Regions from separate parts of the Mesorhizobium sp. M0088 genome, predicted to be linked through region 1. Evidence: predicted binding sites of a transcription regulator. Region 1 holds the regulator's gene; each other region holds the start of a gene.
The links. Region 1 encodes HrcA, which represses chaperone genes, less so after heat shock. Its sites were predicted from a motif close to GTTAGCACTCNCNNNNNGNGAGTGCTAAC; they were not measured.
Positions count from the first base shown of each region.

Region 2: groES (co-chaperone GroES) is a predicted target of HrcA. The motif match lies at 1,453-1,481, and genes of this name have one in related genera.
Region 3: NKJ67_RS09740 (co-chaperone GroES) is a predicted target of HrcA. The motif match lies at 2,147-2,175, and genes of this name have one in related genera.

Region 1 is NZ_JAMYUI010000014.1:101,389-104,663, forward strand. It holds gene NKJ67_RS18220 (PQQ-dependent sugar dehydrogenase) at 1-676, opposite strand, end outside; gene NKJ67_RS18225 (hypothetical protein) at 774-971, opposite strand; gene hrcA (heat-inducible transcriptional repressor HrcA) at 996-2,078, opposite strand; gene rph (ribonuclease PH) at 2,277-2,993, shown strand; gene NKJ67_RS18240 (VOC family protein) at 3,177-3,275, shown strand, end outside.
Region 2 is NZ_JAMYUI010000021.1:128,266-131,540, reverse strand. It holds gene groL (chaperonin GroEL) at 1-1,029, opposite strand, end outside; gene groES (co-chaperone GroES) at 1,094-1,390, opposite strand; gene NKJ67_RS24315 (class I SAM-dependent methyltransferase) at 1,556-2,353, opposite strand; gene NKJ67_RS24310 (ATP-grasp domain-containing protein) at 2,466-3,275, shown strand, end outside.
Region 3 is NZ_JAMYUI010000006.1:208,257-211,531, reverse strand. It holds gene groL (chaperonin GroEL) at 64-1,695, opposite strand; gene NKJ67_RS09740 (co-chaperone GroES) at 1,729-2,091, opposite strand; gene NKJ67_RS09735 (hypothetical protein) at 2,342-2,590, shown strand; gene NKJ67_RS09730 (DUF1488 family protein) at 2,587-2,853, shown strand; gene NKJ67_RS09725 (hypothetical protein) at 2,882-3,073, opposite strand; gene NKJ67_RS09720 (hypothetical protein) at 3,079-3,275, opposite strand, start outside.

The sequences.
Region 1 (3,275 bases):
TCGGTTCCTTGCCCATGCGCTCGGCGACATTCGATCCCGAGCCGACCGACAGATAAAGCGTCTTGCCATCCGGCGAGAAGGCGATGTCGCGGGTCCAGTGATGATTGGCCGGGATGTTGCCGACGATGGTTTCCGGATCGCCGGAGGCCTTCAGGTCGCCATTGCGGTAGGCAAAGCGCACGATGCTGTCGCTATTGGCGACATAGACCCATTGCGGGTCAGCGCCCGGCGGATAGAAGGCAATGCCATAGGGCCGTTTGAGACTGCCGGCAAAGATGCCGTCCTGCACAGGGCTCGCACCGCCTTCGGCGAGGCGATAGATGCGGACCTGGTTGGCTTTGCTGTCGGCGACGAACAGGTCGCCGTTCGGCGCGACGCGCACGACGCGTGGATTGTCGATGCCCGATGCAACCAGCTCAGCCGAGAACCCCGGCGGCAGTTGCAGCTTCGCGTCTGCCGGCATGTCCGCAACGCCGGCGCTGTTAGAGGTCGATCTGTTGGCATAGGGCTTAGGCAGATCATCCGGTTCGATCAGGCGGCGTGTGCCCGGCTTGTCCGCTCGCCAGTCACCGAAGGCGTCCGCGCCTTTCAGCACGGGCTCGTCCGCCTGCTGGGCGAATGAAGCGGTCGAGAGAAACAGTGCGGCGGAAAGTGCGGGGCCGGCAAAACGCATCATTCGGTCCTCCAATGTTTGGCGTGAAAACAGGAACGACCGGTTTCGTCGATCGTTCCACGGCACATGATGAGGTGAAGGAAGCTCCCGGTTTCCCGTTTCAGGTCCCGGCGGCGTAGAAATCGTCGTCGAGGCGTTTTTCCAGCTCGACGAGATCGGCCGGCAGCGGCAGGCCCATGGCGCGCATTTCCTGCAGTTTTTCGCGCAACTGCTCCTGGATCTCGTGCTGGTCTTCCGGCTGGTTGACCATCTCCTCCAGCAGGAGGCTGATCCGGGCCTTGAATTCTTCGAGCGCCATCATCGTCTCCTCGGTTGGATCAGCTCAGCGCAGCATGCGGGAAATCAGCTGCGCCGTATAGTCGACCATTGGGACGATGCGCGCGTAGTTCAGCCGGGTCGGGCCGATGACGCCGAGCGCGCCGACGACGCGGGCATCCTTGTCGCGATAAGGCGCCACCACCAGCGACGAGCCCGACAGCGAAAACAGCTTGTTTTCCGAGCCGATGAAGATGCGCACGCCCGAGCCTTCCTCGGCGAGGTCGAGCAGCTGGATAAGCCCGTCCTGCGTCTCCATGTCCTCGAACAGATGGCGCAGCAGTTCGATGTCGGCCTGGGCGGTGACGTTTTCGAGCAGATTGGCGCGCCCGCGCACGATGAGCCGTGCCGGCAGGCCGCTATCGGCGCCGGCCCACACCGCCAGCCCCTTCTCGACCAGGTCCTGCGACAGCGTGTCGAGCGCGGCCCTGGTTTCTTCCTTGATGCGGGCGATCTCGATCCGCGCCTCGGCCAGCGTGCGGCCGCGTATATGGGCGTTGAGGAAATTCGAGGCCTCGTGCAGTTGCGAGACGGTGATGCCGGCGGGCAGCTCGACAACGCGGTTTTCGACGTCGCCATTCTGCGACACCAGCACCGCCAGCGCCTTGGTCGGTTCGAGCTGGATGAATTCGATGTGCTTCAGCGCCACCTCGTTCTTGGCGGCCAGCACCAGGCCGGCGCCGCGCGACATGCCCGACAGCATCTGGCTGGCCTCGGTCAGCATGTGTTCCAGCGTCGCGCCCGAGCCGGACGCCCGCACCTGTGCCTCGATGGCGCGGCGCTCCTCGTCGGAAAGATCGCCAAGCTCCATGAAGGCATCGACGAAGAAACGCAGGCCGGCCTGCGTCGGCAGCCGGCCGGCCGAAATGTGCGGCGCGTAGATCAGGCCGAGATGCTCGAGGTCGCTCATGACGTTGCGGATGGTGGCCGGCGACAGCGAAGACGGCAGGATGCGCGACAGGCTGCGCGAGCCCACGGGTTCGCCGTCCCTTAGATAGGAGTCGACGATACGCCGGAAGATGTCGCGCGAACGCATGTCGAGCGACTGGAGCGCGGGCGACTGCGAAGCGGGATCGACTGCCTTGGTCATACGGCCAAAAACCTCCGGCCCAAGGATACAGACTCACACTGCACCCGCGCAACCCGGTGTCTGTGTGAGATCACCCGGTGTTTTGGTGAGATCACCCGGTGTCTGAGTCCGATCGTCAGGCCATTTTCCTTTGCGCCACGGGGCCCATGCGGTTACAAGCCGGCCAAGATTCCGAAAAATGACAAGAAAGCAGCCTGAATGCGCCCTTCCAAACGCCAATTCGACGAAATGCGTGCCATCTCCTTCGAGCGCGGCGTCTCCAAGCATGCCGAAGGCTCATGCCTGGTGAAGTTCGGCGACACGCATGTCCTGTGCACGGCCAGCCTCGAAGAGAAGGTGCCGGGCTGGATGCGCAATTCGGGCAAGGGCTGGGTGACGGCGGAATACGGCATGCTGCCGCGCTCGACCGGCGAGCGCATGCGCCGCGAGGCTTCGGCTGGCAAGCAGGGCGGCCGCACGCTGGAAATCCAGCGGCTGATCGGCCGCTCCCTGCGCGCCGTGGTTGATCTGCAGGCGCTGGGCGAGCAGCAGATCACCGTCGACTGCGACGTCATCCAGGCCGATGGCGGCACCCGCACCGCCTCGATCACCGGCGGCTGGGTGGCGCTGTATGACTGCCTGCGCTGGATGGAAGCGCGCCAGATGGCCAGCGTCGCCAAGGTGCTGAAGGACCATGTCGCGGCGATCTCCTGCGGCATCCATGACGGCCAGCCGGTCATCGACCTCGACTATATCGAGGATTCTTCGGCCGGCACCGACGCCAATTTCGTCATGACCGGCAAGGGCGGCATCGTCGAGATCCAGGGCACCGCCGAGGGCGAGCCCTTTTCGGAAGAGCAGTTCGCGGACTTGATGGGTCTGGCCAAGAAGGGCATCCAGAGGTTGGTGAGTTTGCAGCAGATGGCGGTGGCTTAGTTTTTCGATGCCGAATTTGAGCGCCCCCCTCTGGCCTGCCGGCCATCTCCCCCTCAAGTGGGGAGATTGGCGACTTCTGCGTTGTCGCGCACCCTGCAACGCCGGAGATTGGCGAATACCGAAATGGCATCCGATCTCCCCACTTGAGGGGGAGATGGCCGGCAGGCCAGAGGGGGGCGCCTCGTGACACCCTCCGCGATCCTGGAATCGGCCCTCTACGTCACAGACCTGACCGCCGCGGAAACGTTCTACACCGACATCCTCGGCCTTACCCTGCTCGGC
Region 2 (3,275 bases), on a different contig from region 1:
CTGGATCTCGGCCTTCTTGCCGGCGCCGTCGACGATGGTGGTGTTCTCCTTGGAGATCGACACCTTCTTGGCGCGGCCGAGCATGTTGAGGCCGACGTTCTCGAGCTTGATGCCGAGGTCTTCCGAGATGACCTGGCCACCGGTGAGGATGGCGATGTCTTCCAGCATGGCCTTGCGGCGATCACCGAAGCCCGGCGCCTTGACGGCAGCGATCTTCAGGCCGCCACGCAGCTTGTTGACGACCAGCGTGGCCAAAGCCTCGCCTTCGACGTCTTCCGAGATGATGAGCAGCGGCTTCGAGGTCTGCACGACGGCTTCGAGAACCGGCAGCATGGCCTGAAGGTTGGACAGCTTCTTCTCGTGCAGGAGGATGTAGACGTCCTCGAGCTCGGCAACCATCTTGTCGGCGTTGGTGACGAAGTAGGGCGAGAGATAGCCGCGGTCGAACTGCATGCCTTCGACGACTTCGAGTTCGGTCTCGGCGGTCTTGGCTTCCTCAACCGTGATGACGCCTTCGTTGCCGACCTTCTGCATCGCTTCCGCGATCATCTTGCCGACCGACTCGTCGCCATTGGCCGAGATCGTGCCGACCTGGGCGACTTCCTCGGAGGTCTTGATCTTCTTGGCAGCCTTGCCGAGCGCGCCGACGACTTCGGTCACGGCCAGATCGATGCCGCGCTTCAGGTCCATCGGGTTCATGCCGGCGGCAACGGCCTTGTGGCCTTCCTGGACGATCGACTGTGCCAGAACGGTTGCGGTCGTGGTGCCGTCGCCGGCGATGTCGTTGGTCTTCGAAGCAACTTCGCGGACCATCTGCGCGCCCATGTTCTCGAACTTGTCTTCAAGCTCGATTTCCTTGGCGACGGTAACGCCGTCCTTGGTGATGCGCGGGGCGCCGAACGACTTGTCGATGACGACGTTGCGGCCCTTGGGGCCGAGCGTGACCTTCACCGCGTCGGCGAGGATGTTGACGCCGCGCAGCATGCGCTCGCGGGCATCACGGGAGAATTTTACGTCTTTGGCAGCCATTTTTAGCTCCTGGCAGGGGCTTTGATCGAGCCCGGGAATTCAGTTGACGGGGAAAGGCCTGATATCAGCCGATGATGCCCATGATGTCGGATTCCTTCATGATCAGAAGGTCTTCGCCATTGAGCTTGACTTCGGTGCCCGACCACTTGCCGAACAGGATGCGGTCGCCGGCCTTGACGTCCAGCGGGACCAGCTTGCCAGCTTCGTCACGAGCGCCGGAGCCGACAGCGATGATCTCGCCTTCCTGCGGCTTTTCCTTTGCCGTGTCGGGGATGATGATCCCGCCAGCGGTCTTGGATTCGGATTCGACCCGGCGAACGACCACGCGGTCATGAAGCGGGCGGAACTTCGACTTTGCCATTTTTTCTTCCTCGATGAGAACGGTGAGAAACAGTTCCTCCATCCGGCGGCGCCGGACATGTGGTTAGCACTCACCAAAGGCGAGTGCTAACGTGGCGCTGAAATAGGCTGGCGGCGCGCCGGAGTCAAGGCGATTGGAGCGCCTCTTGGCGGCATGATGATGAACTTACCGGTGCCTGGCCGAACCGAGTACCATAAGCGGGCACCGTTCGGCCAACGGATAGCTGCCGCTCGGCACGACGCGCACCTCGCCGAACCAGTTGGCGGCCTCTTCGATCAGCGTGGCCAGCGTCGCGAAACTGTAGCCTATGTCCGAGCCGGCATAGACGTCGATCGTGTTGATCGAGCTCATGCTCCACCCCGTCCTTGCGGCAAGAGCTTCGCGGTCTGGGAACAGTCTGCCGAACGTATCGCGGATCGTTGCCACCTTGATGGCGAAATCGGGGTCGTTCGTCGTGGACGCCATCGCGATCCGCCATTTGAGCGCGTGGAAATTCTCGACCCCGCCGGCCAGAACCAGAGCTTCGATCCCGCGCAGATCATCTGCCGTTTCCGGTCGTGCGAAGACGCGGATCGCTGCGCGCCTGCCAGGCTTCAGCACCCTGGCGACCTCGCCAAACAACGAACTGCGCGCCGCCTGGGAATCGACCGCCGACAGGCATCCGTCGCCGATGACGGCGTCGATGCTTGCGTGATCCACGGGCAGGTTAAGCCAGTTGCCGGCGATTGCCCTTCGCGAGCCGTCATCGCCGGCCCATACGCCGGAAATCATGGCCGCCGACTGGTCGACCGCCAACATCGACTTGCCCAGAATTGCCAATTCCGGGGTCACCCCCAAGAGGAGGACATCGGCATTTCCGAGATCAAGTTCGCGATCGAATATAGCGACGGTTTCCGCTGTTGGCCGGAGCGGCGCTTCCAGAAGTTTCCAATGGCGGTGGTAATCGTCCCAATGATTTGTCATGCAATTTATTGGCCCCTGGACGCCTGGATTTGGATACCCGCCGGGGCTTAATAGAGGTCGTCGGACAAGCCAAGACATTTCAAGAATTTACAGACAGTCCAAGAGGTAGATAGTGGCGCGCATCGTTGTGATAACGCACGAGCATGACAGGTTCCTGGGCAGGCGCGACATCCTGCTGCGCAGGAGCAGCCCATACATGCTGTTCGACATTCTTGCGGAATTGAAAAGGCGCGGCCACTCGGTTCAGGTTCAGCAAGGCCTGTCGAAGCCGGTCAGCGCCGATATGGCGGTATTGCATGTCGATGCCACGGTGACGCCCACGGACTATGTCGACTACGCCCGGAGTTTTGCCTTCTGCCTCAACATCGGCGCCGCCGACATCTCCAAGCGGCGGATCAGCGGCGCATTGGTCGACAGAACCGACAGCTGGCAAGGTCAGGTGATCGTCAAAAGCAATCTCAACAATCGGGGTATTCCGGAGACGCTCCTCAACCGGCGATCCGAGCGTGCCGGGAAACAGCAGCCGTTTCCGCGCTTGCCAGCCTTGCATCCTTATGAGGTCCATGGATCTCTCGGCGACGTTCCAGATGGCGTCTTTGATTGCGACGATCTCGTCGTGGAAAAGTTCATTCCGGAGAGAGAACCCGACGGTTTTGCTGTTCGTTTCTGGGTGTTTTGCGGAGAGCGCGAGCGCTGCACCCGCTACGTCTCCCCGAACGGCCTGGTCAAGGCATCGGAGACGATCCGGCGCGAGCCTGTCCCGGTGCCCGACGAATTGCGTGAGCGTCGGCGTGAACTCGGCTTTGACTATGGAAAATTCGATTTCGTCATGCATGAGGGCAGGGCCGTCCTCCTCGACGCAAACAAGACTCCCGGCCGTCCGCAAAACCTCGTCAAGATGTTCGCGGCCGGCGCTTCCGAT
Region 3 (3,275 bases), on a different contig from region 1:
TCATGACGGCCCCGATCGGGGGCCGCCATTCACATCTCAAACAGGTCGAACAAGTCCTGGGTTTTAGTAGCCGCCCATGCCGCCACCGCCGCCACCCGCAGGCGCGGCATCCTTGGCCGGGATGTCGGTGATCATCGCTTCGGCGGTGATCAGGAGGGCTGCGATCGAACCGGCATCCTGCAGTGCGGTGCGCACCACTTTCGCCGGATCCACGATGCCTGCCTTGATCATGTCGACATAGACCTCGTTCTGGGCGTCAAAACCCTGATTGTGGTCCTTGCTGTCGGTGAGCTTGCCGACGACGATGGAGCCCTCGACGCCGGAATTCTCGGCGATCTGGCGGATCGGCGCTTCAAGCGCCCTAAGCACGATCGTGATACCGGCCGTGACATCGGCATTGGCGCCGGTCAGGCCGCCAAGCACCGAGCGGGCACGCAGCAGAGCCACGCCGCCGCCGGGCACGATGCCTTCTTCAACCGCCGCGCGGGTGGCGTTCAGCGCATCGTCGATGCGGTCCTTCTTTTCCTTGACTTCCGACTCGGTGACGCCGCCGACGCGGATGACGGCAACGCCGCCGGCGAGCTTGGCCAGTCGCTCCTGCAGCTTCTCCTTGTCGTAGTCGGAGGTCGTCTCTTCGATCTGGCCCTTGATCTGGGCGACACGCGCCTGGATCGTCGCCTTGGTGCCGGCACCGTCGATGATCGTGGTGGTGTCTTTCTCGATCAGCACACGCTTGGCGCGGCCGAGCATCTCGATGGTGACGTTTTCAAGCTTGATGCCGAGGTCCTCGGAGATCATCTGGCCTGATGTCAGCACGGCGATGTCTTCCAGCATCGCCTTGCGGCGATCGCCGAAGCCCGGCGCCTTGACGGCCGCGACCTTGAGGCCGCCGCGCAGCTTGTTGACGACCAGCGTCGCCAGAGCCTCGCCCTCGACGTCCTCGGAGATGATCAGCAGCGGCCTGCCGCTCTGCACCACCGCTTCGAGGATCGGCAGCATCGCCTGCAGATTGCCGAGCTTCTTCTCGTGGATGAGGATGTAGGGCTCTTCCAGCTCGACGCGCATCTTGTCGGCATTGGTGACGAAATAGGGCGAGAGATAGCCGCGGTCGAACTGCATGCCTTCGACGACGTCGAGTTCGGTCTCTGCGGTCTTGGCTTCCTCGACTGTGATGACGCCGTCATTGCCGACCTTGTCCATCGCCTTGGCGATCATCTCGCCGACGCTGGCATCGCCATTGGCGGCGATGGTGCCGACCTGTGCGATCTCGGCCGACGACTTGACCTTCTTGGCGCGCGCCTGGATTTCCTTGACCACGGCGGAAACCGCCTGGTCGATGCCGCGCTTCAAATCCATGGGGTTCATGCCGGCGGCGACCAGCTTGGCGCCTTCGCGCAGGATCGAGGCGGCCAGCACCGTGGCGGTGGTGGTGCCGTCACCGGCGAGGTCGTTGGTCTTCGAGGCCACTTCGCGCACCATCTGGGCGCCCATGTTCTCGAACTTGTCGGCAAGCTCGATTTCCTTGGCGACGGTGACGCCGTCCTTGGTGATGCGCGGCGCGCCATAGGCCTTGTCGATGATGACGTTGCGGCCCTTGGGGCCGAGCGTGACCTTCACCGCATTGGTGAGGATCTCGACGCCGCGTAGCATGCGGTCGCGCGCATCGGTGGAGAATTTGATTTCCTTGGCAGACATGATTTTTATCCAGTTCGTTCGGAGAAAATGAGGTCAGGCAGCTTTCTTGGCGGCCACGGTCTTGTCGGTTGCAGCCGTCTCGCCCTTGTCGATGATCCCGGTCTCGCTCTTGTCGATGACGCCCATGATGTCGGCTTCCTTCATGATCAGAAGGTCCTCGCCGTCGATCTTGACCTCGGTGCCCGACCATTTGCCGAACAGGATGAAGTCGCCGGCTTTGACGTCGAGCGGAACAAGCGCGCCGTTTTCGTCGCGTGCGCCAGGCCCGACGGCGATGACTTCGCCCTCCTGCGGCTTTTCCTTGGCAGTGTCGGGGATGATGATCCCGCCCTTGGATTTGATATCGCCTTCGGCGCGACGAATGACGACGCGGTCGTGGAGTGGCCGAAATTTCATGGGAACTTTCTTTCTGGGGCCGGCACAGGCGGCCACGCCCCTCCTCTATAGACGCGTTGGCACTCGATAGATAGGAGTGCCAAAAATTATTCGCGGACCATATTAAATATTCAAAAGTATTATTTCGGCTGGCCGTTTCGTGGTATCCGCAGAATGTCAAATAATTCAAAAGATTGAATTTTGCCGATCGAGCGCCTATTTATCGGACAAGTTCACTTTCACGATTTCATGCACAAGGGAGATTTCTTCGATGGCCGAAGGCAATCAGACGATCATGGAAAAAGCTGAAGCCCGCTTTGTCGACAAGCAGAAGAAGACAGCGGAGAAAAACAAGGCGACCGCCGAATATATGTCCGAGGCAAGAGCCAGGGAAATCAAGACGGCAAGGCTGAGGGAGCTTCGGCTGGCCAAGGAAGAGGCCGATCGTGTCGCCGAGGCCCTCAATCCGACGCCGAAGAAGAAGCGGGTGACCAAGAAAGCCACGGAGGCCAAGACATGAGCCTCACCTTTCCCAACCGCAGCCGCAGCTATGACGAAGCGGGCCAGCGCATTCGTTTCGTTGGCCATGACGGCATGTTCCAGATCTCGTTTTCCGTCGCTGCCGACGCCATGGCCAAGATGCGGCCGGGCACAGCTGCCGACGAAGCCGGTTATCTCCAGACATTCGACACCGAGAGCAGCGCCATCCGCGAGGTGGCGTCGAAGGCCTATGACCGCACCCGCAAGAGCATGTATGTGCTGACGGCGGCCGATTTCGGCTGAAATGGCGGCGAGTTGGCGCTGACCGCGATCAGGTCTTGCGCTCGGCCCTTTCGCGGCGTCTGACGTCGCGGACATTCATCTGCACGACCATGTCCTCGGCCTCGCGCGGCCCCATCCCGACCATCACTTTTTGCCGGACAACCGCAGGCTGGCCGGTGAAGACATCGATGATGCTCCAGCTCTGGGGAAGCTCCATGCGCAGCGTGTAGCGGTTGGCCATGGCGGTCAGCCTTGCATCGTGAAAAACACGGCGCCCAGGATCAGCACCGTCCAGGCGACGACCGACAGTTTCAGCACCATGCCGCCATGCACGGCCAGAAGCTTCCGCAGGTGCGGCACACCTGCCGACGAGACCGGTGCCGCCGCCAAGGCGACAGGGGCCTTGAGGCCAAGTTTTCCAAAGACGGGCAGCAGCGACGGTT